DNA from 4 places in the Enterobacter cloacae complex sp. 394F7 genome. Region 3 is predicted to be linked to each of the others. Evidence: predicted binding sites of a transcription regulator. Region 3 holds the regulator's gene; each other region holds the start of a gene.
What was found. The regulator PhoB, encoded in region 3, activates phosphate uptake and scavenging genes when phosphate is short. The targets are predictions, from matches to a motif close to CTGTCATAAAACTGNCNNAT.
Positions count from the first base shown of each region.

Region 1: AC2FAK_RS05610 (PhoX family protein) is a predicted target of PhoB. The motif match lies at 4,242-4,261, and genes of this name have one in related genera.
Region 2: glpT (glycerol-3-phosphate transporter) is a predicted target of PhoB. The motif match lies at 3,199-3,218, and genes of this name have one in related genera.
Region 4: pstS (phosphate ABC transporter substrate-binding protein PstS) is a predicted target of PhoB. The motif match lies at 5,892-5,911, and genes of this name have one in related genera.

Region 1 is NZ_JBXWCS010000003.1:159,781-167,359, reverse strand. It holds gene AC2FAK_RS05630 (ABC transporter permease) at 1-325, shown strand, start outside; gene AC2FAK_RS05625 (ABC transporter ATP-binding protein) at 327-1,358, shown strand; gene yahO (DUF1471 family periplasmic protein YahO) at 1,509-1,784, shown strand; gene AC2FAK_RS05615 (TonB-dependent receptor) at 2,009-4,192, shown strand; gene AC2FAK_RS05610 (PhoX family protein) at 4,319-6,292, shown strand; gene pheP (phenylalanine transporter) at 6,395-7,579, shown strand, end outside.
Region 2 is NZ_JBXWCS010000005.1:127,222-134,800, reverse strand. It holds gene nrdB (class Ia ribonucleoside-diphosphate reductase subunit beta) at 1-100, shown strand, start outside; gene yfaE (class I ribonucleotide reductase maintenance protein YfaE) at 100-354, shown strand; gene glpQ (glycerophosphodiester phosphodiesterase) at 670-1,722, opposite strand; gene glpT (glycerol-3-phosphate transporter) at 1,734-3,086, opposite strand; gene glpA (anaerobic glycerol-3-phosphate dehydrogenase subunit A) at 3,342-4,970, shown strand; gene glpB (glycerol-3-phosphate dehydrogenase subunit GlpB) at 4,960-6,174, shown strand; gene glpC (anaerobic glycerol-3-phosphate dehydrogenase subunit GlpC) at 6,174-7,364, shown strand; gene AC2FAK_RS09540 (nicotinamide mononucleotide deamidase-related protein YfaY) at 7,397-7,579, opposite strand, start outside.
Region 3 is NZ_JBXWCS010000003.1:313,706-321,284, reverse strand. It holds gene sbcC (exonuclease subunit SbcC) at 1-2,766, opposite strand, end outside; gene sbcD (exonuclease subunit SbcD) at 2,763-3,968, opposite strand; gene phoB (phosphate response regulator transcription factor PhoB) at 4,156-4,845, shown strand; gene phoR (phosphate regulon sensor histidine kinase PhoR) at 4,867-6,162, shown strand; gene brnQ (branched-chain amino acid transporter carrier protein BrnQ) at 6,572-7,579, shown strand, end outside.
Region 4 is NZ_JBXWCS010000020.1:23,989-31,567, forward strand. It holds gene atpG (F0F1 ATP synthase subunit gamma) at 1-248, shown strand, start outside; gene atpD (F0F1 ATP synthase subunit beta) at 280-1,662, shown strand; gene AC2FAK_RS21650 (F0F1 ATP synthase subunit epsilon) at 1,683-2,102, shown strand; gene glmU (bifunctional UDP-N-acetylglucosamine diphosphorylase/glucosamine-1-phosphate N-acetyltransferase GlmU) at 2,240-3,610, shown strand; gene glmS (glutamine--fructose-6-phosphate transaminase (isomerizing)) at 3,848-5,677, shown strand; gene pstS (phosphate ABC transporter substrate-binding protein PstS) at 6,000-7,040, shown strand; gene pstC (phosphate ABC transporter permease PstC) at 7,169-7,579, shown strand, end outside.

The sequences.
Region 1 (7,579 bases), 150 kb from region 3:
TGCCCAGGCGCCGGTGGAGCTCGAAAACGTGGCGCGCAGTCTGGGCAGCACGCCCGCGAAGGCATTGTGGAGCGTCACCATGCGATTGGCCGCGCCCGGTGCGGCGGCAGGGGCGGCGCTGGTCTTCCTTGGCGTCAGTAACGAACTGACGGCGACGCTGCTGCTCTCCCCGCTGGGAACGCGCACGCTGTCCACCGGTTTCTGGGCGCTGACCAGCGAGATCGATTATGTTGCCGCTGCGCCTTACGCCATGCTGATGATTTTGATTTCACTTCCGCTGACCGCCATTCTTTATATGCAGTCCAAAAAAATTGCAGGGCTATGAGATGCTTGAATTAACGTCCATTTCTAAATCGTTTTCCGATGCGCAGGTGCTCGACAGCTTAAACCTGAGCGTCGCGCCGGGAAGCCGGACGGCGATTGTCGGGCCGTCAGGGTCGGGTAAAACCACGCTGCTGCGTATCCTTGCCGGGTTCGAAACGCCGGATAGCGGACGGATCGTGATGCAGGGCCGAACCCTGTTCGATCAGAACAACTTTATTCCCGCGCATCTGCGTAAAATTGGCTTTGTTCCTCAGGAGGGGGCGCTCTTCCCGCATCTTAATGTGGCAGACAACATTGCCTGGGGATTAGACGGTACCCGCCACGAGAAGCGCCAGCGCGTGGAAGCACTGATGGAGATGGTCTCGCTTGACAGACAACTCGCCACGCACTGGCCGCATGAGATTTCCGGCGGCCAGCAGCAGCGCGTGGCGCTTGCCCGCGCGCTGGCGCAGCGTCCTTCCCTGATGCTGCTGGATGAACCCTTCTCGGCGCTGGATACCGGCCTGCGCGCCATGACGCGTAAGGCCACGGCTGACCTGCTGGCGGAAGCGGGCGTGGCCTCGATCCTGGTTACTCACGATCAAAACGAAGCGTTGTCCTTTGCCACGCAGGTGGCGGTCATGCGATCCGGACGTTTCACTCAGGTCGGCACGCCTTATCAGGTCTATAGCCAGCCCGTGGATGAAGAGACGGCGCTGTTCCTGGGGGATGCGGTGATCCTGCCTGCTCAGCTCGCCAGCGGCTATGCGCTCTGCGCGCTGGGCGAGGTGCCCACGGATAACGCCCAGGCGACGGGGCAGGGCAGAGTGATGTTGCGCCCTGAGCAACTGCACGTGACGGCATGCGCGGCGCACGAAAGCCCGGTGTCGATTGTTGATGTGGATTTCACCGGCCAGCTCTCCACGCTGACGCTGGCGTTAGCCGGACAAACGGAGCCGATTACCCTGAAAACCGTCAGTCAGCCTGGATGGTACCCGGGGGCGGCGGTGCGTATTGATATTGCTGGTACGGCGCGCGTTTTTGAATATTCTTAATGTTCGTTAGTAATTTAATCCAACGGGTTGTTATAAAAGAATTTTCCTTAACGTGTGGCATTTCCTGAGATTCTCTACCATGCTCATAAAACCTCACCATCATGTGTGAGGTTTTTCGTAGTTGCTGATTAATCTCAAGGAAAAAAGGTTATGAAAAAGACGACTGCTATTTTGCTGGGAACGGCGTTTCTGTTTACCACCAATACCTTTGCGGCTGAACTGCTGACGAAAAATGAATTCGAGAAAGTCGAATCGCAGTATGAAAAAATCGGTACGGTAAGCACTTCAAATGAAGTCTCTATTGATGATGCAAAGAAAGAATTGATTGAAAAAGCAGATAAAGAAGGTGCCGACGTACTGGTGCTCACGTCAGGTAATACCAACAACAAAATTCACGGCACGGCCGATATTTACAAGAAAAAATAATGTCCTGCAGCCATCCCGGATCCGGGGTGGCTGTGCGTCACGCTTTCCCTCTGTAACACCTCTCTCTTCCCCGTCTTCATTTAACCCCCTTGTCCTCAGGCCGAAACGCGCGGTTACACTTGCTAACGCAGATATAATGCGTATAGTTCTCATTTGCATTACACATAAGCTTTTCTAAGGCCCGACAACGGGCCATTTTTGCGCGCACATTTAATGAGTCCATTATGAACAACACCAGAATGCATAAAACACTGCTGGCGCTCGCCGTTGGCGCAGTGACCCACGCTGCCCTGGCGGCAGAGGCAAAGCCAGAAGACACCATGGTCGTCCAGTCTGCCACCGGGCCTGATTTCACTCCCGGCGGCGACCAGCTGGTGCCCGCCTTCCTGGATGGACAGGTGGCAAACGGCGGCCGTCTGGGGATGCTCGGCCAGCAGAATGCCATGGACGTGCCGTTTAATATCATCAGCTACACCTCGAAGCTGGTGGAAGATCAGCAGGCGAAAACCATTGCTGATGTGGTTGCCAACGATGCGGGCGTGCAGTTTGTTCAGGGTTACGGTAACAGCGCCGAAACCTTCCGTATTCGCGGCCTGAAGTTTGACGGCGATGACATGACCTTTGGCGGCCTGTCCGGCGTGCTGCCGCGTCAGGTGGTGGATGCCCAGATGGTCGATCGCATTGAAATTTTCAAAGGGGCAAACTCGCTGATGAACGGCGCGGCAAGCTCCGGCGTGGGCGGGATGATCAACCTTGAGCCAAAACATGCGGGCGACGTCCCGCAGGCGAAAGTGGGCGTGGACTACACCTCCGACTCACAGATTGGCACCACGCTCGATGCTGGCCGACGCTTTGGCGACAACGATCAGTTCGGCGCGCGCGTGAACCTGGTTCACCGGGAAGGAGAAACCGGCGTGCCGAACGACCGTCGCCGCACCACGCTGCTCTCCACCGGTCTGGATTACAAAGGCGACAATTTCCGCACCTCGCTGGATCTGGGCTATCAGAAGAAAACCTTCCACGGCAGCCCGACCAGCGTCAACATTTCCGCCGTGGACTTTGTGCCAGAGCCGCCGAAAAACGATCGTAACTTCTCGCAGAAATGGGCCTACAGCGACATTGAAAACGAGTTCGGGATGTGGCGCAGCGAGTACGACATCACTGACAACTGGACGGCCTATACCGGTCTCGGCGCGCAGCACGCGCACGAAGAGGGGATCTACAGCGCGCCGAAGCTGGTGGACAAGAGCGGTAAGGCCACGGTCAGCCGTCTTGATACCAACCGTATCAGCGATTCCGTCAGCGGTATGGCGGGGATACGCGGTCACTTCACTACCGGCTTTGTCTCGCACAAGGTCAACGTGGGGTATTCCGCGATGACCAAAAACGAAAAAATCGCCTGGAAAATGTCGGCGACGGCGGATAACCCAACCACCAACATTTACCACAACACCGGCGTCGCGATGCCGGACAGCTCCAATTTCAACGGCTCTGGCGGCAAATACAGCGATCCGCTGACCAGCGGGCGCACCCGCACTCAGGGCTGGCTGCTGAGCGATACCCTGGGCGTGCTGGATGACAAGCTGCTGTTTACCGCTGGTGCACGTCATCAGAAAGTGGTCATTCGCGGGTACAACAAAATTACCGGTGCGGAAAACGACGCGGACGGTTTTGACGGCAGCCGCTGGATGCCAACCTACGGTGTGGTTTATAAACCGTGGGAGGAAATCTCACTCTACGCCAACCACACCGAAGCGCTGCAGCCGGGTAAAACCGCGCCCAACACGGCCACCAACTACGGCCAGAGCACCGGTATCGTTCACTCTAAGCAGAATGAAGTGGGCGTGAAGGCGGACTTTGGTCGTGTGGGCGGCTCCCTTGCGCTGTTTGAGATCAAAATGCCGTCGGCGATCCTCGACGACAGCGGTCACTACGGCCTGGACGCTGAGCAGCGTAACCGTGGCGTGGAGCTGAACGTCTTCGGCGAGCCAATGCTCGGGATGCGTCTGAACGCCAGCGCCACCTGGCTGCAGGCCGAGCTGACCAAAACCAAAAACGGCGTGAATCAGGGCAACGATGCCATTGGTGTCCCGAACTTCTACGCCGTGCTGGGCGCAGAGTACGACATCAAACCGATTGAGGGCCTGACGGCTAACGCCCGCGTCAACCACTCCGGCACGCAGTACGCCGACCTCGCGAACAGCAAAAAGCTCGACAGCTATACCACGCTGGATCTGGGCATGCGCTATCGCTTCGCGGTGAACCACAATGAAAACCAGATGACGGTGCGCGCGGGCATCGACAACGTGATTAACGAAAACTACTGGTCCAGCGTTGACGATTCCGGCACCTACATCACGCAGGGCGAACCGCGTACCTTTAAGGTCTCGGTTGGCTACGAGTTCTAAGCGTTCCACCTCGTTATCCGGGGCAGGGATGCCCCCATCCTTCCGTACCTTGTTATAAAATTGTAATAAAAGCTTCTTACACTGGCCTCCAGACCTTTACCTCTTGGCCAATGACAGGAAGCCGCTATGGGCAGACCCCTCAAATCCGTATTTAAAAAAGAACATCGCGACGATATCACTAACCGCAGCGCTAACCCGGTATTCTCCGAGGTTGCGGAGGTATTCCTCTCCCGCCGCCGTTTTTTACAGATGGGCGCCGTGGCGGGTGCTGCCGCTTCATTCCCTTTTCTGATCAAACCTGAAAGCGCCATTGCCGCAGTATCAAAGCCTTCTGCACTGGCAAAAGCGGTTTCCCTGGGCTTTACCAGCATCGACGTATCCACGGAAGATACGGTCAGGGTGCCGGAAGGCTATATCGCCCGTCCGTTTTATCGCTGGGGTGACCCGACGGGGACCAAGAACAACATGCCGGCGTTTAAACAGGATGCCAGCAACACCACCGACGAACAGGCCGTGCAGGCGGGCATGCACCACGACGGGATGGCGTGGTTTAGCCTGCCGCAAGGGAAACAAAACCCGGAACATGGCCTGCTGGCGCTGAATCATGAGTACATCGATAACGGGATGCTGTTTACCGACGGCACGGCCAACTGGAATCTCGACAAGGCCCGCAAGGGGCAGAATGCGATGGGCGTGTCGGTGGTGGAAGTGAAAAAATCGGGCAGCGACTGGCAGGTAGTTCGCCCGTCTTCGTATGCCCGCCGCATTACCGTCAATACGCCGATGCAGCTTACCGGCCCGGCCCGGCATCAGGACTTAATGAAAACCGCCACTGACCCGCAGGGGGAACGCGTGCTGGGCACCATGCAAAACTGCGCCAACGGCCATACGCCGTGGGGCACCTATCTCACCTGCGAGGAGAACTGGTCGGATATTTTTGTCAAAAAAGCCGATCTTAATCCGCTGGAAAAACGCTACGGCATCAGCGACAGCGATGAATCCTACCGCTGGAACGAGGTGGATGACCGCTTCAGCGTCGATAAAACCCCTAACGAACCCAACCGTTTCGGCTGGGTGGTGGAGATTGATCCCTACGATCCCACCTCCACGCCGCGCAAGCACACCGCTCTGGGCCGCTTCAAGCATGAAGGCGCCGCCGTCACGCTCGCCGCCGATAACCGCGTGGTGGTCTATATGGGGGACGACCAGAAGTTTGAGTACATCTATAAATTCGTCTCAGACAAAAAATACGATCCTGCAAACCGTGAAGCCAATATGCAGCTGCTGACGTCCGGCACGCTGTACGTTGCCCGGTTCAACGAGGAGGGGAGCGGCGACTGGCTGCCGCTGATCTTCGGGCAGAATGGCCTGGATAAAAGCAACGGTTTCGAAAGCCAGGGCGATCTGCTGATCAAAACCCGTCTGGCGGCCGATGTGGTGGGGGCGACGAAAATGGATCGTCCAGAGTGGATTGCGGTCGATCCGCACGCCAGCGGCAGCGTCTACTGTACGCTCACCAACAACAGCGATCGCGGTAAAGAGGGCAAGGCGCCGGTCGATGCCGCCAACCCGCGTGCCAACAACGTGTTTGGTCATATTATGCACTGGCACGAAGAGGGAGCCGATCCGGCCGCCGCTCGCTTTAAGTGGGATATTCTGGTGATGGCCGGGCGTACCGACAGCGACGATCCGAAGGCCAAAGGCTCCATGCAGGGTGCAGCATTCGGCAGCCCGGATGGCCTGTCGTTCGATCACCAGGGCGTGCTGTGGATCCAGACCGATGTCTCTTCCAGCACCATTAATAAGAAAGCGTACGAAGGGATGGGCAATAACCAGATGGTGGCTACCATTCCGGGCACCAATGAGTATCGCCGTTTCCTGACCGGCCCACGCGGGTGTGAAATCACCGGGATTGCGTTTACGCCGGACAACCGCACGCTGTTTATTAACATTCAGCATCCGGGAGAGGGCGGGGATGATATTACCGACCCGGCCAATCCGCGTGCTGTTTCCAACTGGCCAGACGCGAACCCGAACGGACGTCCGCGTTCGTCGACGGTGGTGATCACCAAAGCGGACGGTGGGATCATCGGTTCGTGACGTTTATCCGCCGGGTGCACGCAGTGGCCCGGCGTTAAACTTGCTACCACCAGCATGAAGTGTTAAAACGTGCCCCTTCTAAAAAAGAGACAGGGGTAGGACGTGAAAGACGCGTCATCCGCTTCAGGCAACGGTAGCGCTGAAGCTTCGTCGGAACAGAACCCGACGCTGCAACGTGGTTTGCAAAATCGACATATTCAGTTAATTGCCCTTGGCGGCGCGATCGGTACCGGGCTGTTCCTGGGTATCGGCCCCGCCATTCAGATGGCTGGCCCGGCGGTCCTGCTGGGGTACGGTATCGCCGGGGTTATCGCCTTCCTGATCATGCGCCAGCTCGGCGAGATGGTCGTCGAAGAGCCGGTGTCAGGCTCGTTCGCTCACTTTGCCTATAAATACTGGGGCCCGTTCGCAGGCTTCCTCTCCGGCTGGAACTACTGGGTGATGTTTGTGCTGGTGGGAATGGCCGAACTGACCGCCGCAGGCATCTATATGCAGTACTGGCTGCCCGAGGTGCCAACGTGGGTCTGGGCTGCGGCCTTCTTTATTATCATCAACGCCGTTAACCTCGTAAACGTGCGCCTGTATGGTGAAACCGAGTTCTGGTTCGCGCTGATCAAGGTGCTGGCGATTATCGGCATGATCGGCTTTGGCCTGTGGCTGCTGTTCTCCGGCCACGGCGGCGAGCGGGCCACTCTCGACAACCTCTGGCAGCACGGCGGCTTCCTGGCGACGGGCTGGAAGGGGCTGATCCTGTCGCTGGCGGTGATTATGTTCTCGTTCGGCGGGCTGGAGCTGATTGGGATCACCGCGGCCGAAGCGCGCGATCCGCATAAAAGCATTCCAAAAGCGGTTAACCAGGTGGTGTACCGTATTCTGCTGTTCTACATCGGCTCGCTGGTGGTACTGCTGGCGCTCTACCCGTGGGTGGAAGTGAAGTCCGACAGCAGTCCGTTTGTGATGATTTTCCACGATCTGAACAGCAACGTGGTGGCCTCGGCGCTGAACTTCGTCATTCTGGTGGCGTCGCTGTCGGTCTATAACAGCGGGGTTTACTCCAACAGCCGCATGCTGTTTGGCCTTTCGGTGCAGGGGAATGCGCCTAAATTCCTCACCCGCGTCAGCCGCCGCGGTGTGCCGGTCAACTCTCTGCTGCTTTCCGGGGCCATTACGTCGCTGGTGGTGCTGATCAACTACCTGCTGCCGAAATCCGCCTTTGGTCTGTTGATGGCGCTGGTTGTCGCCACGCTGCTACTGAACTGGATCATGATCTGCCTGGCGCACCTGCGT
Region 2 (7,579 bases), on a different contig from region 3:
CGTGCAGGTGGCGCCACAGGAAGTGGAAGTAAGTTCTTACCTGGTCGGTCAGATTGATTCTGAAGTCAACACTGACGACCTGAGCAATTTCCAGCTCTGATGACGCGCGTAACGCTGAGTCTTTCGGGCACAGAAGTGCTGTGCCAGGAAGAGCACCCTTCCCTGCTGGCAGCCCTTGAGGCGAATCAGGTGACGGTAGAGTATCAGTGTCGTGAAGGCTATTGCGGCTCCTGCCGCTGCCGCCTGGTCACCGGCCAGGTGGACTGGCTGACCGAACCGCTGGCCTTTATCAATGAAGGGGAAATTTTGCCCTGCTGCTGCCGGGCAAAAGGTGATATTGAAATCGAGATGTGATTGCCCTGGTTCCCTCTCCCTGTGGGCTGAGGAATCCCCACTAATTTTTTATTAGTGGTTTCAGAGGATTAGAATGAATATTTTGCGAGCAGTTAGATTCACTCAGCTCGTAGACAGACAGAAAACGCTCATAAATGTGCATCTTCTGTCGAGTTATCGGTTGTTTTTAGCTCCATTTTTGAACAATAAACAACCATTTATCCATATCTAATTTTCTGGGGATTCCTCAGCCCTGTGGGAGAGGGTTAGGGTGAGGGCATCAGGCCGCAGAGCCTGATTGTCGGGTGGCGGCTTCGCCTTACCCGACCTACAAAACTATTTTAAGAACGTCACCGCTTTATCCGGGAAATCCGTAAACAACCCGTCTACGTCCGCCTGCTTATACAACACCTCGTAAAGCTGATTCACGTCCGTGGCGTACGGCGGTAACTGGTCTGCGCGCACCGTATACGGATGCACCTGCATCTTGCTGGCGTGTGCCTCTTTTACCATCGCCGTCAGCTTCACGTGGCCCGGGGTTGAACCTTCCGCCACCAGCATGTGGTAATCCGGCCCGATCCCGTCGGCGTACTGCGCGATCTGCTTCATGGCGCCCGGTTTGAACATCCAGTCATAGTTGTAGTTTACCCACTTGCCGTCTGCCTGCTTCTCCTGGGTTTCGTTCCAGTCGGTATAGGCAATCAGCTGGACCAGATTGAGATCCATCCCCATCTTAGGCTCCAGCTCGCTTTTGATGCGCTTCAGTTCTGCGGCGTCAAAACACTGGAGATAAACTTTGTCCTTCTTGCTGGTGTAGCCGTATTGCTTCAGCACCTCCAGCGTCTTCGCGGCAATATCCTTCCCTTCCTGGTGATGGAACCACGGGGCTTTAATTTCCGGATAGATACCGATATTTTTGCCCGTTGAGTGGTTCAGCCCCTGAACAAACTCAATCTCTTCCTGGAAGGTATGGATACGGAAGTCAGATTTACCCATCGGGAAACGTCCCGGATAAACCTGCACCTTCTTGCCGTTTTCAATCTCGAAGCCTTCGGTAAACTTCAGAGAGCGGATTTCATCCAGAGTAAAATCGATGGCGTAAAAACGACCATCTTTACGGGCGCGGTCCGGGAAACGCTCCGCCACATCGGTCACGCGATCAAGATAGTGGTCATGCAGGACGACCAGCTGGTCGTCCTTTGTCATCACCAGATCCTGCTCAAGATAATCGGCCCCCTGCGCGTAGGCCATCGCTTTCGCCGGCAGCGTATGCTCCGGCAGATAGCCGCTTGCGCCGCGATGGGCAATAACGATTTTATCCGCCGCCAGTGCGGAGCCGGTCATCAGGCCCGCCAGCAGCAGACCGGTCGCTAATTGAGTTAATTTCATGGCAATGCTCCTTATTGACGACGCGCCAGCACGTCCGCGTGGTGACGTTTTTCACCGATCATCACAACAATCAGCAGCAGTACCGCCAGCACGCTGCCGCCGATCATCACCATAAAGCCGCCGTCCCAGCCGAAGAAGTCAACGGTATAGCCCACGATGGCGCTCGCCGCGACCGAACCGCCCAGGTAGCCAAACAGACCGGTAAAGCCTGCCGCCGTACCGGCTGCTTTTTTCGGTGCCAGTTCCAGCGCATGCAGACCGATCAACATAACAGGACCATAAATCAGGAAGCCGATGACGATCATACAGGTCATATCCACGCCCGGGTTGCCCGGCGGGTTGAGCCAGTAGACGACGGTGGCAATGGTCACGAGCGTCATAAAGAAGACGCCCGTTGCGCCACGGTTGCCCTTAAATACTTTGTCCGACATCCAGCCGCAAATCAGCGTCCCCGGGATCCCCGCGTATTCGTACAGGAAGTAGGCCCAGGAGGATTTATCCAGCGCGAAATGCTTCACCTCTTTCAGGTAGGTCGGTGACCAGTCGAGGATGCCGTAACGCAGCAGGTAAACAAACACGTTCGCAACCGCGATGTACCACAGCAGTTTGTTCGGCAACACGTACTTCATGAAGATCTGCTTTGCCGTCAGCTCTTCTTCGTGCTTCTCGCTGTAATCATCCGGATAGTCGTTTTTGTACTCCTCAATCGGCGGCAGGCCGCAGGACTGCGGTGTATCACGCATCAGCGCAAAGGCGATAATCGCCACCAGAATGGCGCCAAAGGCAGGCATATAGAGCGCAGCGTGCCAGTCGTTAAACCAGGCCATCCCCAGCAGGAACAGCAGAGGCGGAATGCCGCCACCCACGTTATGCGCGCAGTTCCACACCGACACAATGCCGCCACGCTCCTTTTGCGACCACCAGTGCACCATGGTACGCCCGCATGGCGGCCATCCCATCCCCTGGAACCAGCCGCACAGGAACAGCAGCACAAACATAATGGCGATGCTGGACGTTGCCCATGGCACAAAGCCCATAAACAGCATCACCGCCGCCGCCAGGATCAGACCGGCTGGCAGGAACACGCGCGGATTCGAGCGATCCGACACCGATCCCATGATGAATTTCGAAAAGCCGTAGGCGATGGAGATCCCCGACAGCGCGAACCCGAGATCGCCACGCGAAAAGCCCTGCTCAACCAGATAAGGCATGGCGAGGGCAAAGTTTTTACGCACAAGGTAATACGCCGCATACCCGAAGAAGATCCCCAGGAAAATTTGCCAGCGCAGGCGGCGGTAAAGCGGATCTATTTCTGCCTCAGGCAGACGCGCCCGGTGCGGCGCAGGTTTAAAGATACTGAGCATGACAGCCTCCGTGGCCATGTATTGAATTTACAGGGGTTTAACTGCCCCAAACTCCAGCAAGGCGGGGATGTTAAGAAATCACGGTGATTGTTACTGTGAATCAACGCACAAATTGTTACAGAAATATGACAACATGCGCAAAAAAGCGCATGGAATCACGTTTCACTTTCGAATTTCGCTCGTTTGTGTTCGAAATCAAACAAACCACAGTTTTCATGTGGCTAAATGATAAAAAACGAACACAGAGGGATGACAATGACAATTCACGATCCACGCTACAGCGATGTGATTATCATTGGCGGGGGCGCGACCGGCGCTGGCATCGCACGCGACTGTGCGCTCAGAGGGCTGAGCGTCACGCTCCTGGAGCGCCATGATATTGCGACCGGCGCTACCGGACGCAATCATGGCCTGCTGCACAGCGGCGCCCGCTACGCCGTTACCGACGGCGAATCGGCACGCGAATGTATCGCCGAAAATCAGATCCTGCGACGTATCGCCCGCCATTGTATTGAACCGACCGACGGCCTGTTTATTACGCTTCCCGAAGACGATCTCGCCTTTCAGTCAACTTTCATTACCGCCTGCCAGGCCGCGGGAATTCAGGCACAAGCCATTGACCCGGCCCTTGCACGCCGCATCGAACCTTCGGTTAATCCGGCACTGACGGGTGCAGTAAAAGTCCCGGATGGTACCGTGGATCCGTTTCGTCTGACGGCGGCCAACATGCTGGACGCCCGCGAGCACAGCGCGCGGATCCTGACCGGCCATCAGGTCACCGGGCTTATCCGTGAGGGGCATCGCATCGTGGGCGTGCGGGTCCTGGATACGCAGTACAACGAACACAGCGAGCTATATGCCGCCGTGGTGGTCAACGCGGCGGGGATCTGGGGGCAACACATCGCAGAATACGCCGATTTATCTGTGCGCATGTTCCCGGCCAAAGGCTCGCTGCTGATCCTCGACCACCGCATTAATAACCATGTCATCAACCGCTGCCGTAAACCGTCTGACGCAGACATCCTTGTCCCCGGCGATACCATTTCGTTAATCGGGACCACCTCCACCCACGTTGACTACAGCGAGATCGACTACAATCGGGTCACCGCAGAAGAGGTCGACATCCTGCTGCGCGAAGGAGAAAAACTGGCGCCGGTGATGGCCCAGACCCGCATCCTGCGCGCCTATGCGGGTGTGCGTCCGCTTGTCGCCAGCGATAACGACCCAAGCGGGCGCAACGTCAGCCGCGGCATTGTGCTGCTTGACCATGCCGCGCGCGACGGGCTGGACGGCTTCATCACCATCACCGGCGGTAAATTGATGACCTACCGCCTGATGGCCGAATGGGCGACAGATGCTGTCTGCCGCAAACTGGGCAATAGCGAACCGTGCGTGACCGCAGAACAGCCCCTGCCCGGCTCGCGCCAGTCCACCGAGAAAACGCTGCAAAAAATTATCTCCCTGCCTGCCCCCCTGCGTGGTTCGGCTGTCTATCGCCATGGCGACAGAACACCGGTCTGGCTGGGTGAAGGACGGCTGAGCCGCAGTCTGGTATGCGAGTGCGAGGCCGTTACCGCCGGGGAAGTGCAATACGCGGTGGAGAATCTGACGGTGAATAGCCTGCTCGATCTCCGCCGCCGCACCCGCGTCGGGATGGGCACCTGTCAGGGGGAGCTGTGTGCCTGCCGTGCCGCCGGGCTGCTGCAGCGTTTTCATACCACCACCGCCACCCAGTCGCTCGATCAGCTCAGCGATTTTCTGAACGAGCGCTGGAAAGGCATTCAGCCTGTCGCCTGGGGCGATGCCCTGCGTGAAAGCGAATTTACCCGCTGGGTGTACCAGGGGCTTTGCGGTCTTGAGAAGGAGCAACGCGATGAAATTTGATACGGTGATCGTCGGCGGCGGGCTGGCGGGTCTGCTCTGTGGCATCAAACTCACGAAGCAGGGACTGCGCTGCGCCATTATCACCCGGGGCCAGAGCGCCCTGCACTTCTCGTCGGGCTCGCTGGATCTGGTGGACGAAACGTACCGCGAAAAACTGCCGGCAGAGCATCCTTATCACCTGACTGGCGCGCAGCACATAGACCGCTATGCCCTGGAAACCGAAGCGCTGCTGGCTGATTGCGGCGCACGTATGCAGGGGAGCGCCAGGCAAAATCACGCGCGCGTCACGCCGCTTGGCACCCTGCGTTCCGCCTGGCTCAGCCCGGAGGAGGTGCCCGTTGCCCCGTTCAAGGCCACGCGCGTGCGGGTGGTGGGCATTAGCGGTTTTCTGGATTTTCAGCCCCATCTGGCAGCGGCCTCGCTCAGTCGCCAGGGGGTCAACGCTGAAACGGCAGAGATTGACCTTCCTGAGCTGGATGTCCTGCGCGACAACCCCAGCGAGTTCCGCGCGGTGAATATTGCCCGTTTGCTCGATAACGAAGAGAAATGGCCGCTGCTGTATGAGGCGCTCAAACCGCTTGCAGAGGGATGCGATGCGCTGTTTATGCCCGCCTGCTTTGGCTTACAGGACAACCGGCTGTGGCGCTGGCTGTCCGACCGCCTGCCCTGCTCGCTCGGCCTGCTGCCAACGCTTCCTCCGTCGGTGCCCGGCATTCGCCTGCATACCCAGCTTCAGCGCCAGTTTGTGGCCCAGGGAGGCGTGTGGATGGCGGGTGATGAAGTGAAAAAAATCACCCTGAATGACGGCTCGGTGAGCGAAATCTGGACCCGCAACCACGACGATATTCCGCTTCGTACGCGTTACGCGGTGCTGGCAAGCGGCAGTTTCTTCAGCAACGGTCTGCTGAGCAGCCGGGACGGCATTCGCGAGGCGATTATGGGGCTGGACGTCCGCCAGAGCGCCTCTCGCGCGGACTGGTATCAGAGCGATTTCTTTGCCCCGCAGCCGTGGCAGCAGTTCGGCGTAATCGTGGATAACCAGCTGCATCCGCAACTTTCAGGAAAGTCAGTACCGAATCTCTACGCCATCGGCTCGCTTTTGGGTGGATACGATCCTATCGCCCAGGGCTGCGGCGGCGGCGTCTGCGCCATAACGGCGCTCTATGTGGCAGAGCAGATTTGCCAGCGCACGGAGGCTGAATAATGAACGATACCCGCTTTGAAAGCTGCATCAAATGCACGGTCTGCACCACCGTCTGCCCGGTCAGCGGCGTTAACCCGCGCTATCCCGGGCCGAAACAGGCCGGGCCGGATGGCGAGCGCCTGCGTCTGAAGGACGGCGCGCTGTACGATGACGCGCTGAAATACTGCATCAACTGCAAACGCTGTGAAGTCGCCTGTCCGTCGGATGTGAAAATCGGCGACATTATTCAGCGCGCCCGGGCACGCTATAGCACGCAAAAACCGTCGCTGCGCGATGCCATTCTTAGCCATACCGATCTGATGGGCAGCGTCTCTACGCCATTTGCCCCGCTGGTGAACGCCGCGACCTCGCTGAAACCGGTGCGCCAGCTGCTGGATGCCACGCTTAAGATCGACCATCACCGCAGTCTGCCCAAATATTCCCACGGCACTTTCCGCCGCTGGTACAAATCCGTAGCGGCAGACCAGGCGCGGTATGCCGACCAGGTCGCGTTCTTCCATGGCTGCTACGTGAATTACAACCATCCGCAGCTGGGTAAAGATCTGCTGAAAGTGCTGAACGCCATGGGTACAGGCGTGCAGTTACTGAACAAGGAGAAATGCTGCGGCGTGCCGCTGATCGCCAACGGGTTTACCGATAAAGCGCGCAAACAGGCCAGAAGCAACGTCTCGTCGCTGCGCGAGGCCATCGTCGATAAAGGCATTCCGGTGCTGGCCACCTCCTCGACCTGTACCTTCACGCTGCGCGATGAGTATCCGCACCTGTTGGACGTGGACAATACCGGCCTGCGCGAACATATCGAGCTGGCAACCCGTTTCCTGTGGCGCAAGCTGGACAGCGGGCAGACGCTACCGCTGAAAAATTTACCCCTGAAAGTGGTCTACCACACGCCGTGCCATATGGAAAAAATGGGCTGGGCGCTTTACACGCTGGAACTGTTGCGGTTAATTCCGGGGCTGGAGCTGACGGTGCTGGATTCGCGCTGCTGCGGCATTGCGGGGACGTACGGCTTTAAGCGTGAAAATTACGAAACATCACAGGCAATTGGCGCGCCGCTGTTCCGCCAGATTGAGGAGAGCGGCGCGGATATCGTGGTGACCGACTGCGAAACCTGCAAATGGCAGATAGAGATGTCCACCAGCAAGCGCTGCGAGCATCCGATCACGTTGCTGGCGAAGGCCCTGGGTTAGGTATCGCCGGGGCCGCCGCCCCGGCAAACCGGTCACTCAACGAACAGCGATTCCACCACGTTGATCCAGCCGTGCTCGCTGGCCACCTCTTTACCTGCCAGCCAGCGACGCAGCATGTTCAGCGCCATCATGGCGCAGACGTCCTGACGCACCGCCAGGCTGTGGCGGGTGATACTCATTTTGACTCTTAAGGCATGCGTCCCTTCCGGCGTAGC
Region 3 (7,579 bases):
TTTACGCTGCAGCAGATAGCGCCCGTGCAGGCGGTTAAGCTGCTGGTTAGCGAGCCAGACCAGATTATCCAGCGTCAGACCCTGGGCGAATTTACGGAACTTGTCGCCAGTGCTGGAGCCTATCAGCGCATTCAGATAACCCCAGTCCTCGGCCAGACGTGAGGCCTCGTCAATTTGCTGCATCAGCGCCAGCTGGTGCTGGCGGTTATCGCTGTCCTGCTTAAGCTGCTGGCGGATCTCCCCCTGATGAGTGGTGTTCTCGCGAAGCTGCTGCGCCAGCTGCTGTAGCTGCGCATGCAGGGTTTGCGCGTCGGTGTCCAGCCCTTCCGGTCGCTGATGCTGGTGGGCCTGTAGCAGCTGTTCAGCCTGCCCGCTAAGCGCAATTGCCTGCTGAAGCTGGCTCTCCAGCGTCTGCTTGCGTTGTTCAAGATGGCGGATGGTCTCCTCATCCAGCAGCGCGGCGAGAAAGGCCTCGCGATCGGCGAAGCAGCTTGCCGCCAGCGCGGTGGCAAATTGCGCTGTGGCGTGCTGTAGCCGCTCGCTTTCCAGACTCTCCTGCTGCTGCAGGGTGGCAAGCTGGCTTTGCAGGGACAGGCATTCGTCATGGATCTCGCGCCAGTTCTCAGGAATGGCCGGTTCTGCCTCGGTGTCATCGCCTGCCGGAAGCGTGTCGAGCAGCGGTTTCAGGGTATTAATGCGCTCCTGAATCGCAGCATGCTGCGTCTGTTTTTCCTGCCACAGGTTGAATTCCGTTTCCCGGGCGTACAGCCAGGCGGTCTCTTCCCCCTCTTCAGGAACATGCAGCGACAGCGCGAGCAGGGCGTTTTCCAGTGCCTGACGCGTAGCCGACAGCTGCTGCTGGTACTGACGCTCCTGCGCTTGCTGTTCGTTAAGCTGGTTTTGCAGCGTCAGGCGCTGGCTGAGCTGATAGAGCTGACGTTCGTACTGTTCCTGTTCGTTCATCCATGGGGCGATATCTTCCTGAATATTCAATGAGATATTCAGGTCGGCGCAGACCTCCTGCCACTCTTTAGTGAGTGCTTGCTCTTCCTGAGAGAGCGTCTGTGCTTCGTCTGTTTCTCGCTGGATCTGCTGCGTCAGGGCATTGACCTGTCCCAGCACCAGCAGACCTTCCTCTTTAAGCGCGGCGACCTCTTTTTCCAGCGCGTCCCGGCGCCGCTGGTTATCGGTGAGCTCAAGCGCCTGATACGTCTCAATGGCGGGATGTTCACTGGAGCCGCACAGTGGGCAGGGTTTTCCGGCCTCAAGCTGCGAGCGGTAGCTTTCCAGCTTTTTGATCGTCGCTTCGCTTTCACACAATGCTTTCAAATCGACATAATGCTGGTTTTTTTCTTTGTACTGCTGGCGGCGCAGCGTCAGCGTTTCATTGAGTTTTACCTGCTCGGACTGCGCTTTTTGCCGGGTATCTGCGTTCTCTTGCAGCCGTTTTTGCAGCGGCTGATAGCGGGCATGAAGCGAGGTCAGGCGCTGGCGTAAAGGGCGTGACCGGGACTGTTGCTCCATTGCCGCTGCCACGTCATCCGCCGTCAGCGTCAGGGGGTTTTCCGGCATCCCGGCGAGCTTCTGACGTAATTCAGCAATACGGGCTGCAAGCGTGGCAATCTGATGTTTATCGCGGTTCAACTGCGCAAAATGGGCGCGCCAGCCAGCAATCTCCTGGCCCCACACGCGGTAACGTTCATGCTCCGCCAGCCATGTTGCCTGTGTCGTAAGGTCACTCTGCAGTTGCGCATGGGTACGCAGCGCCGTATGACGGATGCGTGAGCGCTGCGCGGCTTTGGCCTGTAAGCGAGTATTTACTTCGACAATGCGCTGCTTTGTCTGCGCGAGGCGCGTGGTTTGTTCTTGCTGGCTATCCCACAGGGGGCGAAGCTGGGCGGCGGGCTGCGCAAGCTGGAGTTTGGCCAGCTCAGGCGCGGCGTCGGTCAGAGCCTGCTGCGCCTGCTGTTGCAGGAGCATAACCCGCTGCTGCTCGCGAATAAGCTCGTCGTTGCGCCTCAGCCACTGAAAATCGCGCTGTTGGTTCTGCTGCTGAGTCAGCAGGGTTTTCTCTTCGTCAGTAAGTGCCTGCAAACTCTCCTGTAACTGCTGCTGTTGCGCTTCACTCAGTAGCACCACGCCTGCGGCCTGCGCCTCGCACATCTCAAGCGCGTTACGGGCGGCCTTGTGTTTCTCGAACACCATCGCTGAGATCTGACCGTAGATCTCGGTGCCGGTCAGCTCTTCCAGCAGTTCGGCGCGATCGCCCGGTTTAGCGTTGAGGAAGGCAGCAAACTGCCCCTGGGAGAGCAACATTGAACGGGTAAAACGGCTATAATCCAGCCCGGTGAGCGCGGCGGTTTGCTCCAGTTTGTCCGTCACTTTATCGGCCAGAATTTTACCGTCTTCACAACGCGCCAGTTCAACGCGCGGTGCCTGCAGGTTTCCGTCTGGCTGATTGCGCGCGCGGTTCTGGCTCCAGAACGCACGATACGCTATGCCTTTTACCTCAAACTCCACCTCGGCCAGGCACTCGGCGGTATCGCGGGTCATCAGGTCGTTTTGTGCCTGGGAGACTTTTTGCAGACGCGGCGTTTCGTGGTAAAGGGCCAGACAGATGGCGTCGAGCAGGGTCGTTTTCCCGGCACCGGTCGCGCCGGTAATGGCGAACAGCCCGTTGCTGGCAAACGGCTCGGCGGTAAAGTCAATTTTCCACTCGCCCTTAAGGGAGTTGAGGTTTTTCAGACGCAGGCTCAGAATTTTCATGCGTTTTCTTCCTCATCGCTGAGCGCGTGCAGGGTATGAAGGAACAGCTCGTTCAGCCTTGCGCGCGTGGTGTCGTCAATCTCTTCCTGCGACAGTCGGCGTTCAAATACCTCTTCCACCCTCAGTTCGCTGAGCGTTTCACGCTGTGCACCCAGCAGAATTTTCTCGCGCTGTTCGCGGCTGCGGCGAACCAGTAAGACCTCGACGGGCAGATCTTCCGTCAACGCCTGAATTTTACGCTGCATATCATGCAGGTAGTCGTCGGTCGTGATTTCAATATCCAGCCAGATGGGCGGATTTTGCTCGACACCGCGCCACTGCTCCAGCTGAGTGGTAATCGCCGCCAGATCACCCTTCAGCACCGCCAGCGGTTGGGTGACGGGGACCTCCAGCGACTCCACGGCACTGAGTTTGCCCTCATTAAAGCTCACCAGGTGCACACATTTGGCTTTGCCGGTCTCATCAAAACTGAGCGCAATGGGCGAGCCGCAGTAGCGAATGTGCTCGCAGCCGCCGATGACCTGCGCCCGGTGAATATGCCCGAGCGCGATATAATCCGCTGGCGGGAAATTTTGCGCCGGGAAGGCGTCCAGCGTACCAATATAGATGTCACGCACCGCGTCACTTTTACTGGCGCCGACGGTAGTAAGATGCCCGGTGGCAATCACCGGAATGGCCTGTTCGCCGCGCAGGGCGCAGGCATCCGTATATTGCTGGTGATAATAGTCCGTGATGCTCTGCAACAGATGCTGCTGCTTTTCCCCGCCGGACATCCCCGCCTGACTCTGAACGATATCGCGTGGGCGCAGGAAGGGCACCGGACACAGCACCGCTCCCGGTGTACCGTCACGTTTTTTCAGGATCTGCGGCGCATGACCGGCGCTGGCTACCACGGTCGTGTTAAGGAAGGCCAGGATATCGCGGGATTCATTCAGCGTTGCGACGGAGTCGTGGTTACCGGCGACAATCACCAGATGACAGCCGGTTTGTTGCAGATTTACCACGAAGCGGTTGTAGAGCTCACGCGCATAGCTTGGCGGCGAACCGGTATCAAAAATGTCACCCGCAACAATAATCGCGTCCACCTCGTGCGATCGGGCCGTGTCCAGCAGCCAGTTCAGGAACGCTTCATGCTCCGCTGCCCGGCTTTTGCTGTAAAAGTTTTGACCCAGATGCCAGTCCGAGGTGTGTAATATGCGCATAGCGAATCCGTGGCAAAAAAAGGGAATGGGGATTATAAACTTTCAGAAGCTGGAAAATAACCGCTGTAATAAAACAACAGTTTGCCATTTTACGTGGTACTGTTTTTCATAAATCTGTCATAAAACTGACGCATAATGACGCCGCATTACAAACTTGTAACTTAAATAAGATAAGACAGGGCAAAGTATGGCGAGACGTATTCTGGTCGTAGAAGATGAAGCTCCAATTCGTGAAATGGTGTGCTTCGTGCTCGAACAAAATGGCTTCCAGCCGGTTGAAGCGGAAGATTATGACAGCGCGGTGAACCAGCTGAATGAACCCTGGCCCGATCTGATCCTGCTTGACTGGATGTTGCCTGGCGGCTCCGGACTGCAGTTTATCAAACACCTCAAGCGTGAAGCGATGACCCGCGATATCCCCGTTGTCATGCTTACCGCGCGCGGTGAAGAGGAAGATCGTGTGCGCGGCCTTGAGACCGGCGCGGATGATTACATTACTAAACCCTTCTCACCGAAAGAGCTGGTTGCCCGTATTAAAGCTGTGATGCGCCGTATTTCACCGATGGCGGTGGAAGAGGTCATTGAAATGCAGGGCCTGAGCCTTGATCCTACCTCGCACCGTGTTATGACGGGCGAAAATCCCCTCGACATGGGGCCTACCGAATTCAAACTCCTGCATTTCTTTATGACTCACCCGGAGCGTGTTTACAGCCGCGAACAGTTGCTGAATAACGTCTGGGGAACTAACGTGTATGTCGAAGACCGGACGGTTGACGTACATATCCGCCGCCTGCGTAAAGCGCTGGAACTGAGCGGCCACGATCGCATGGTACAGACGGTCCGCGGCACGGGTTATCGTTTTTCTACCCGTTTCTGAACAATGACAGGAGTGTGACGCGTGCTGGAACGTCTGTCATGGAAAAGGCTCGTCTTTGAACTGATCTTATGTTGTATTCCGGCCTTCATTTTGGGGGCCTTTCTTGGATACCTGCCGTGGTTTCTGCTGGCGTCTGTGACCGGGCTGCTGATCTGGCATTTCTGGAACTTACTGCGCCTCTCCTGGTGGTTGTGGGTTGACAGAAGTATGACGCCTCCCCCGGGAAGCGGGAGCTGGGAGCCGCTGCTTTACGGCCTGCACCAGATGCAGATGCGTAATAAAAAGCGCCGTCGCGAGCTGGGAAGCCTGATTAAACGCTTTCGCAGCGGTGCGGAATCGCTGCCGGATGCGGTGATTCTGACCACGGAAGAGGGGACAATCTTCTGGTGTAACGGTCTCGCCCAACAGCTGCTGGGCCTGCGCTGGCCGGACGATAATGGCCAGAACATCCTCAACCTTTTGCGTTATCCGGAGTTTACGCAGTATCTGAAAAAACGTGATTTCACGCGTCCGCATAATCTGAAGCTCAACAATGGCCGCCATCTTGAAATACGTGTGATGCCCTACAGCGATCGGCAATGGCTGATGGTAGCGCGTGACGTCACCCAGATGCACCAGCTGGAAGGGGCACGACGCAACTTCTTCGCCAACGTGAGCCACGAGCTGCGCACGCCGCTGACGGTGCTGCAGGGCTATCTGGAGATGATGCAGGAGCAGACGCTTGAAGGTGCGCCGCGTGAGAAGGCGCTGCATACCATGCGCGAGCAGACGCACCGTATGGAAGGGCTGGTGAAACAGCTGCTGACGCTGTCGAAGATTGAGGCGGCTCCGACGCTTGCCTTAAATGACACTATCGACGTACCGATGATGCTGCGGGTAGTGGAGCGCGAAGCGCAAACCTTAAGCCATAAAAAACATCATCTGACCTTTGACGTCGATAACAGTCTGAAGGTGCTCGGGAGCGAGGATGAACTGCGGAGTGCTATCTCTAATCTGGTCTATAACGCGGTTAATCATACCCCGGAAGGAACGGATATTATGGTGCGCTGGCAGCAGACACCAACGGGGGCCGAGTTTAGCGTCGAGGATAACGGGCCGGGCATTGCGCCTGAGCATCTTCCACGTCTGACCGAGCGGTTTTACCGGGTAGATAAAGCCCGTTCCCGGCAAACGGGGGGAAGCGGGCTGGGGCTGGCCATTGTGAAGCACGCGGTGAATCACCATGAAAGCCGCCTCGATATTCAAAGCACGCTGGGCAAAGGAACCCGTTTCAGTTTCGTTATACCGGAACGATTAATTGCCAAAAAGATCGCCTGACGGCGGGTGTGTCATTTTACCTTTCCACGGGCCAGTTATTGCTGGCCCGTTTGCTTTGCAGTAAAGCGAAACGCGAATGAATTTTATACGGCTGGTGCTTTTTTGTTCGCATGATTAGCCATGGCTTTTTCATGATATTAGCGAATTATTCTGGTTGGTATTTTCATGCTGGCATATTGTTCTGGTTTTACGATCCCTCCTTGCCTTTAAACGTTATAAGCGTTTAAATTGCCCCCCAGATACTGTCAGACCGACTGTATTTGCGTGGTAAATCGAAAAACTATTCTTCTCCACGCCAGGACGGGAGCATATCCCGCTGAAATTGAGCAAAATTTCCGCTGTATCGTCCCATTGGGGATGGCGAAAATCTCAATATATTCAACACCACATCCACAGGCAGTAAGGTTTTATGACCCATCACTTAAAATCGCGTGACATCATCGCGCTGGGCTTTATGACATTTGCGCTGTTCGTTGGCGCAGGCAACATCATTTTTCCTCCAATGGTTGGCTTACAGGCGGGTGAACACGTCTGGACAGCAGCATTTGGTTTCCTGATTACTGCCGTGGGCCTGCCGGTGTTGACCGTGGTTGCGCTGGCGAAAGTTGGCGGCGGCGTTGATAGCCTCAGCACCCCAATTGGTAAAGTGGCTGGCGTTCTGCTGGCAACGGTGTGTTATCTGGCCGTTGGCCCGCTGTTTGCGACCCCGCGTACTGCGACAGTCTCCTTCGAAGTGGGGATTGCGCCACTGACCGGTGACGGTGCGATGCCGCTGTTTATCTACAGCATGGTTTACTTCGCTATTGTGATTCTGGTCTCCCTCTATCCGGGCAAACTGCTGGATACCGTGGGTAACTTCCTGGCTCCACTCAAAATTATCGCGCTGATCGTGCTGGCGGTTGCGGCCATTATCTGGCCTGCGGGTCCTATCAGCAGCGCGATGGATGCCTACCAAAACGCGGCCTTCTCTAACGGATTTGTGAACGGCTATCTGACCATGGATACGCTGGGCGCGATGGTGTTTGGTATCGTTATCGTGAACGCCGCTCGTTCCCGTGGTGTGACCGAAGCGCGTCTGCTGACCCGCTATACCATATGGGCTGGTCTGATGGCCGGTGTGGGCCTGACGCTGCTCTATCTGGCGCTGTTCCGCCTGGGTTCCGATAGCGCCACGCTGGTCGATCAGAACGCGAATGGTGCGGCAATTCTGCACGCTTACGTCCAGCACACCTTTGGCGGTGCGGGCAGCATGCTGCTGGCGGCCCTGATCTTCCTGGCCTGTCTGGTGACGGCGGTTGGTCTGACCTGTGCCTGTGCGGAGTTCTTTGCGCAGTATCTGCCACTCTCTTACCGCACGCTGGTATTCATCCTCGGCATCTTCTCCATGGCGGTGTCTAACCTCGGTCTGAGCCACCTG
Region 4 (7,579 bases), on a different contig from region 3:
ACCTGTATGAACCCGATCCGAAACCGCTGCTGGATACCCTGCTGCGTCGTTACGTTGAATCTCAGGTTTATCAGGGCGTTGTAGAAAACCTGGCCAGCGAGCAGGCCGCACGAATGGTGGCGATGAAAGCCGCGACCGATAATGGCGGCAGCCTGATTAAAGAGCTGCAGTTGGTTTACAACAAAGCTCGTCAGGCCAGCATTACTCAGGAACTCACCGAGATCGTCTCGGGGGCCGCCGCGGTTTAACCAGGTTTACGAATTACGTAGAGGATTCAAGATGGCTACTGGAAAGATTGTCCAGGTAATCGGCGCCGTGGTGGACGTCGAGTTCCCTCAGGACGCCGTACCACGCGTGTACGACGCGCTTGAGGTACAGAATGGTAACGAGAGCCTGGTGCTGGAAGTTCAGCAGCAGCTCGGCGGCGGTATCGTGCGTACCATCGCGATGGGTTCTTCCGACGGTCTGCGTCGTGGTCTGGAAGTTAAAGACCTTGAGCACCCGATCGAAGTCCCGGTAGGTAAAGCAACACTGGGTCGTATCATGAACGTATTGGGTCAGCCAATCGACATGAAAGGCGACATCGGTGAAGAAGAGCGTTGGGCTATCCACCGCGCGGCACCTTCCTACGAAGAGCTGTCCAGCTCTCAGGAACTGCTGGAAACCGGTATCAAAGTTATCGACCTGATGTGTCCGTTTGCGAAGGGCGGTAAAGTTGGTCTGTTCGGTGGTGCGGGTGTAGGTAAAACCGTAAACATGATGGAGCTGATCCGTAACATCGCGATCGAGCACTCCGGTTACTCCGTATTTGCGGGCGTAGGTGAACGTACTCGTGAGGGTAATGACTTCTACCACGAAATGACCGACTCCAACGTTCTGGACAAAGTATCCCTGGTTTACGGCCAGATGAACGAGCCACCAGGAAACCGTCTGCGCGTTGCGCTGACTGGTCTGACGATGGCTGAGAAGTTCCGTGACGAAGGCCGTGACGTTCTGCTGTTCGTTGATAACATCTACCGTTACACCCTGGCCGGTACTGAAGTATCTGCACTGCTGGGTCGTATGCCTTCAGCGGTAGGTTATCAGCCTACGCTGGCGGAAGAGATGGGTGTTCTTCAGGAACGTATCACCTCTACCAAAACCGGTTCTATCACCTCCGTTCAGGCGGTATACGTACCTGCGGATGACTTGACTGACCCATCACCAGCAACCACCTTTGCGCACTTAGATGCAACCGTGGTACTGAGCCGTCAGATCGCGTCTCTGGGTATCTACCCGGCCGTTGACCCGCTGGACTCCACCAGCCGTCAGCTGGATCCACTTGTTGTTGGTCAGGAACACTACGACACCGCGCGTGGCGTACAGTCCCTGCTGCAGCGTTACCAGGAACTGAAAGACATCATCGCCATCCTGGGTATGGATGAACTGTCTGAAGAAGACAAACTGGTGGTAGCACGTGCGCGTAAGATCCAGCGCTTCCTGTCCCAGCCGTTCTTCGTTGCGGAAGTATTCACCGGTTCTCCAGGTAAATACGTTTCCCTGAAAGACACCATCCGTGGCTTTAAAGGCATCATGGAAGGCGAATACGATCACCTGCCAGAGCAGGCGTTCTACATGGTTGGTTCCATCGAAGAAGCTGTGGAAAAAGCCAAAAAACTTTAACGCCTTAATCGGAGGGTGATATGGCAATGACTTACCACCTGGACGTCGTCAGCGCAGAGCAACAAATGTTCTCTGGTCTGGTCGAGAAAATCCAGGTAACGGGTAGTGAAGGTGAACTGGGTATCTTCCCGGGTCACGCACCGCTGCTCACCGCCATTAAGCCTGGTATGATCCGCATCGTTAAACAGTTCGGACACGAAGAGTTTATCTATCTGTCCGGCGGCATTCTTGAAGTGCAGCCTGGCAGTGTGACCGTTCTGGCCGATACCGCTATTCGTGGCCAGGATCTCGACGAAGCGCGAGCCCTGGAATCGAAGCGTAAGGCTGAAGAGCACATTAGCAGCTCTCATGGTGACGTGGATTACGCTCAGGCGTCTGCGGAGCTGGCCAAAGCGATCGCCAAACTGCGCGTTATCGAGTTGACCAAAAAAGCGATGTAACACCGGCTTGAAAAGCACAAAAGCCAGTCTGGATACCAGGCTGGCTTTTTTTTCGTCCTTAATTCATGACGAAAAAGATGTAGAATTTTAAGCACCAAACGTTTTTACTTCTCACTCAAACTACCGTCAGGATGCGTATGTCAAACAGTGCGATGAGCGTGGTGATCCTTGCCGCAGGCAAAGGTACCCGCATGTATTCCGATCTGCCTAAAGTGCTTCATACACTGGCAGGAAAGCCAATGGTGCAGCATGTTATTGATGCAGCAAATGAATTGGGCGCTCGCCAGGTTCACCTGGTCTATGGCCACGGCGGCGATCTGCTTAAAAAGACGCTGAGCGATGACAAGCTCAACTGGGTGCTTCAGGCTGAACAGCTGGGAACCGGCCACGCAATGCAGCAGGCAGCACCGTTCTTTGCCGATGACGAAGACATTCTGATGCTCTACGGCGATGTTCCGCTGATCTCCATCGACACACTGACTCGCCTGCGTGAAGCCAAACCGCAGGGCGGTATCGGTTTATTAACCGTCGTGCTGGACGATCCGACCGGCTACGGCCGCATCACCCGTGAAAACGGCAACGTCACGGGTATCGTTGAACATAAAGACGCCAGCGAAGCACAGCGCCAGATTCAGGAGATCAACACCGGTATCCTGATGGCTAACGGCGCGGACATGAAGCGCTGGCTGTCTAAGCTCAACAACAACAACGCGCAGGGTGAATACTACATCACCGACATCATTGCGATGGCGTACCAGGAAGGGCGTGAGATTGCGGCGGTTCACCCGGCGCGTATCAGCGAAACCGAAGGGGTGAATAACCGCCTTCAGCTTTCCCGTCTGGAGCGTGTTTATCAGTCCGAACAGGCCGAAAAACTGCTGCTGGCCGGCGTGATGCTGCGCGATCCGGCGCGTTTCGATCTGCGTGGAACGTTAACGCACGGGCGCGACGTTGAAATTGATACTAACGTTATCCTGGAAGGTAACGTCACGCTGGGTAACCGCGTCAAAATTGGTGCGGGCTGTGTGATCAAAAACAGCATCATCGGTGATGATTGCGAAATTAGCCCATACAGCGTGGTGGAAGATGCCCGTCTTGACGCAGCGTGCACTATTGGGCCGTTCGCGCGTCTGCGCCCGGGGGCTGAGCTGCTGGAAGGCTCACATGTTGGAAACTTCGTTGAGATGAAAAAAGCGCGTCTGGGTAAAGGCTCTAAAGCCGGTCATTTGACCTATCTGGGCGATGCGGAAATTGGCGACAACGTGAATATTGGCGCAGGAACGATTACCTGCAACTATGACGGCGCGAATAAGTTTAAAACCATCATCGGTGATGATGTGTTTGTTGGTTCCGACACTCAGTTGGTGGCGCCTGTTACCGTGGGTAACGGCGTAACGATTGCCGCCGGGACAACCGTTACGCGCGATATCGCCGATAACGAACTGGTATTAAGCCGTGTGCCGCAGGTGCACAAGCAGGGCTGGAAACGCCCGGTGAAGAAGAAGTAACGGATTTACCCCTCACCCTAACCCTCTCCCCAAAGGGAGAGGGGATTGTTCGGTGCGGTGTTTTTCTCCCTCGCCCCTTTGGGGAGAGGGCCGGGGTGAGGGGATAATATAATCCTCCCCCCACAAGCAGTACCCATAACAATAACCCCACTCTCTACAAGGCTCGGGGCGCCCGGAAAGGGCAAATACAGGTCAGCGACAACGCATGGCATAACGCCATAATCAGGAAATCTAACTATGTGTGGAATTGTTGGCGCAGTTGCGCAGCGTGATATTGCTGAAATCCTTCTCGAAGGTTTACGTCGTCTGGAATACCGTGGCTACGACTCTGCCGGTCTGGCAGTAGTGGATGCAGAAGGTCATATGACCCGTCTGCGTCGCCTCGGTAAAGTGCAGATGCTGGCCCAGGCCGCGGAAGAACACCCGCTGCACGGTGGCACCGGTATTGCGCATACCCGCTGGGCGACACACGGCGAACCGTCTGAAGGCAACGCGCACCCGCATGTGTCTGAACACATCGTGGTCGTGCATAACGGCATTATCGAAAACCACGAACCGCTGCGCGAAGAACTGAAAGCGCGCGGCTATACCTTCGTTTCTGAAACCGATACCGAAGTGATTGCGCACCTGGTGCACTGGGAGCTGGCACAGGGCGGCACGCTACGTGACGCGGTGCTGCGCGCAATCCCACAGCTGCGCGGTGCGTACGGTACGGTGATCATGGACTCCCGCGATCCGTCCACCCTGCTGGCGGCGCGTTCCGGTAGTCCAATGGTTATCGGTATGGGCATGGGCGAAAACTTTATCGCTTCTGACCAACTGGCGCTCCTGCCGGTCACCCGCCGCTTTATCTTCCTGGAAGAGGGTGATATCGCAGAAGTGACTCGCCGCAGCGTGACGGTATTTGATACCAAAGGCGAGCAGGTGAAACGCCCTGAAATTGAATCCAATCTGCAGTACGACGCGGGCGACAAAGGCGCTTACCGTCACTACATGCAGAAAGAGATTTACGAGCAGCCAAACGCCATCAAAAACACCCTGACCGGTCGTATCAGCCACGGTGAAGTGGACCTGAGCGAACTGGGTGCCAACGCAAACGAGCTGCTCAGCAAGGTTGAGCACATTCAGATTGTGGCCTGCGGTACCTCCTACAACTCCGGGATGGTCTCTCGCTACTGGTTTGAGTCGCTGGCTGGCGTGCCGTGCGATGTGGAAATCGCCTCTGAATTCCGCTACCGCAAATCCGCCGTGCGCCGTAACAGCCTGATGATCACCCTTTCTCAGTCTGGCGAAACGGCAGATACCCTGGCGGCGCTGCGTCTCTCTAAAGAGCTGGGTTACCTGGGATCGCTGGCTATCTGTAACGTGCCGGGCTCATCGCTGGTGCGTGAATCCGATCTGGCGCTGATGACCAAAGCGGGCACTGAAATCGGCGTGGCCTCCACCAAAGCGTTTACCACGCAGCTGACGGTTCTGCTGATGCTGGTGGCGAAACTGGCGCGTCTGAAAGGGCTGGATGCTTCTGTTGAGCATGACATCGTTCATGGTCTGCAGGCGCTGCCAAGCCGTATTGAGCAGATGCTGTCTCAGGACAAGCGCATTGAAGCCCTGGCTGAAGATTTCTCTGACAAGCACCACGCCCTGTTCCTCGGCCGTGGCGACCAGTACCCTATTGCGCTGGAAGGCGCGCTGAAGCTGAAAGAGATCTCCTACATCCACGCTGAAGCCTACGCGGCAGGCGAGCTAAAACATGGCCCGCTGGCGCTGATTGACGCGGATATGCCGGTTATCGTTGTGGCACCTAACAACGAACTGCTGGAAAAACTGAAGTCCAACATTGAAGAAGTTCGCGCCCGCGGTGGTGTGCTGTACGTCTTCGCTGATAAGGACGCCGGTTTTGCCAGCAGCGACAACATGCATATCATCGAGATGCCGCATGTAGAAGAGGTTATTGCCCCTATCTTCTACACCGTGCCGCTGCAGTTACTGGCTTACCACGTTGCGCTGATCAAAGGCACCGACGTTGACCAGCCGCGTAACCTGGCGAAATCGGTCACCGTAGAATAATCCCTCCAGGCTCCACCTTCGGGTGGAGCTTTTTTACCCTGCCTGGTTTGTTTTTAATCAACGCATTCGCGTTTTTATTTATGACAATCTGTCATCTTCAGCTACTTTTTTCAGTGTCACATAAAGAAAATATTTCTGAAAAGTTGTTGTCATGATTGTGGCTAACATGATGATAAATCAGGAATCTTTTGCTGGTTTTTAAGCTAAATTTCCATTGTCATAAAACTGTCATAATTCGTACATTTATCTGTCACCTGTTTGTCCTATTTTGCTCATCGTAGCCACTTAAACAATGATTTACGAAATCCTTGCAGGAGACATTATGAAAGTTATGCGTACCACTGTCGCAACTGTTGTCGCCGCGACCTTATCTCTGAGCGCTTTCTCTGTATTCGCAGAAGCAAGCCTGACTGGCGCTGGTGCAACCTTCCCTGCGCCGGTGTATGCCAAATGGGCGGATACCTACCAGAAAGAAACCGGTAACAAGGTTAACTATCAGGGTATCGGCTCCTCCGGTGGCGTGAAACAAATTACCGCAAACACCGTTGATTTCGGCGCATCCGACGCTCCGCTGTCTGATGAAAAACTGGCTCAGGAAGGCCTGTTCCAGTTCCCGACCGTAATCGGTGGTGTAGTTCTGGCGATCAACCTGCCGGGCGTGAAGTCGGGTGAGCTGGTGCTGGACGGCAAAACCCTGGGTGATATCTACCTGGGCAAAATCAAAAAATGGGATGACGAAGCCATCGCTAAGCTCAACCCTGGCCTGAAGCTGCCTTCTCAGAACATCGCCGTGGTTCGCCGCGCGGATGGTTCTGGTACCTCTTTCGTCTTCACCAGCTACCTGGCGAAGGTGAACGAAGAGTGGAAATCTAAAGTTGGTTCCGGCTCTACCGTTAACTGGCCAACCGGTCTGGGCGGTAAAGGGAACGACGGTATCGCCGCTTTCGTACAGCGTCTGCCGGGCTCTATCGGTTACGTAGAATATGCGTACGCCAAGCAGAACAACCTGTCCTACACCAAACTGGTTTCTGCTGATGGCAAACCTGTCAGCCCGACTGAAGAGAACTTTGCCAACGCTGCAAAAGGCGCTGACTGGAGCAAATCCTTCGCTCAGGACCTGACTAACCAGAAAGGTGAAGACGCGTGGCCAATCACCTCTACCACCTTCATTCTGGTTCACAAAGAGCAGAAGAAACCTGAGCAGGGCGCAGAAGTGCTGAAGTTCTTCGACTGGGCATACAAAAACGGCGGCAAACAGGCTAATGACCTGGATTATGCCAGCCTGCCAGACAGCGTGGTTGAGCAGATTCGTGCTGCATGGAAAACCAACGTGAAAGACAGCAGCGGTAAAGCGCTGTACTAACAGGATATATTTAACGAAGATGGCGGGTGGCGCTACGCTTACCCGCCCTACGGTTAACGCTGTAGGCCCGGTAAGCGTCAGCGCCACCGGGCATATTCGTAAAAACGTCTCAAACAGAAGAGTAATTTATGGCTGCAACCAAGCCTGCATTTAACCCTCCGGGTAAAAAAGGTGACATGATTTTCAGCGCGCTGGTAAAACTGGCTGCGCTGATTGTGCTATTGCTGCTGGGCGGCATTATCGTGTCTCTGATTTTCTCCTCCTGGCCGAGCATTCAGAAATTCGGTTTCTCCTTCCTGTGGACCAAAGAGTGGGACGCGCCGAATGATATCTACGGTGCGCTGGTGCCGATTTACGGCACGCTGGTCACCTCGTTCATCGCCCTGCTGATTGCAGTTCCGGTAAGCTTTGGTATCGCCCTGTTCCTGACGGAACTGGCACCGGGCTGGCTGCGACGCCCGCTGGGTATCGCCATTGAACTGCTGGCGGCCATTCCAAGTATCGTGTACGGCATGTGGGGTCTGTTTATCTTTGCGCCA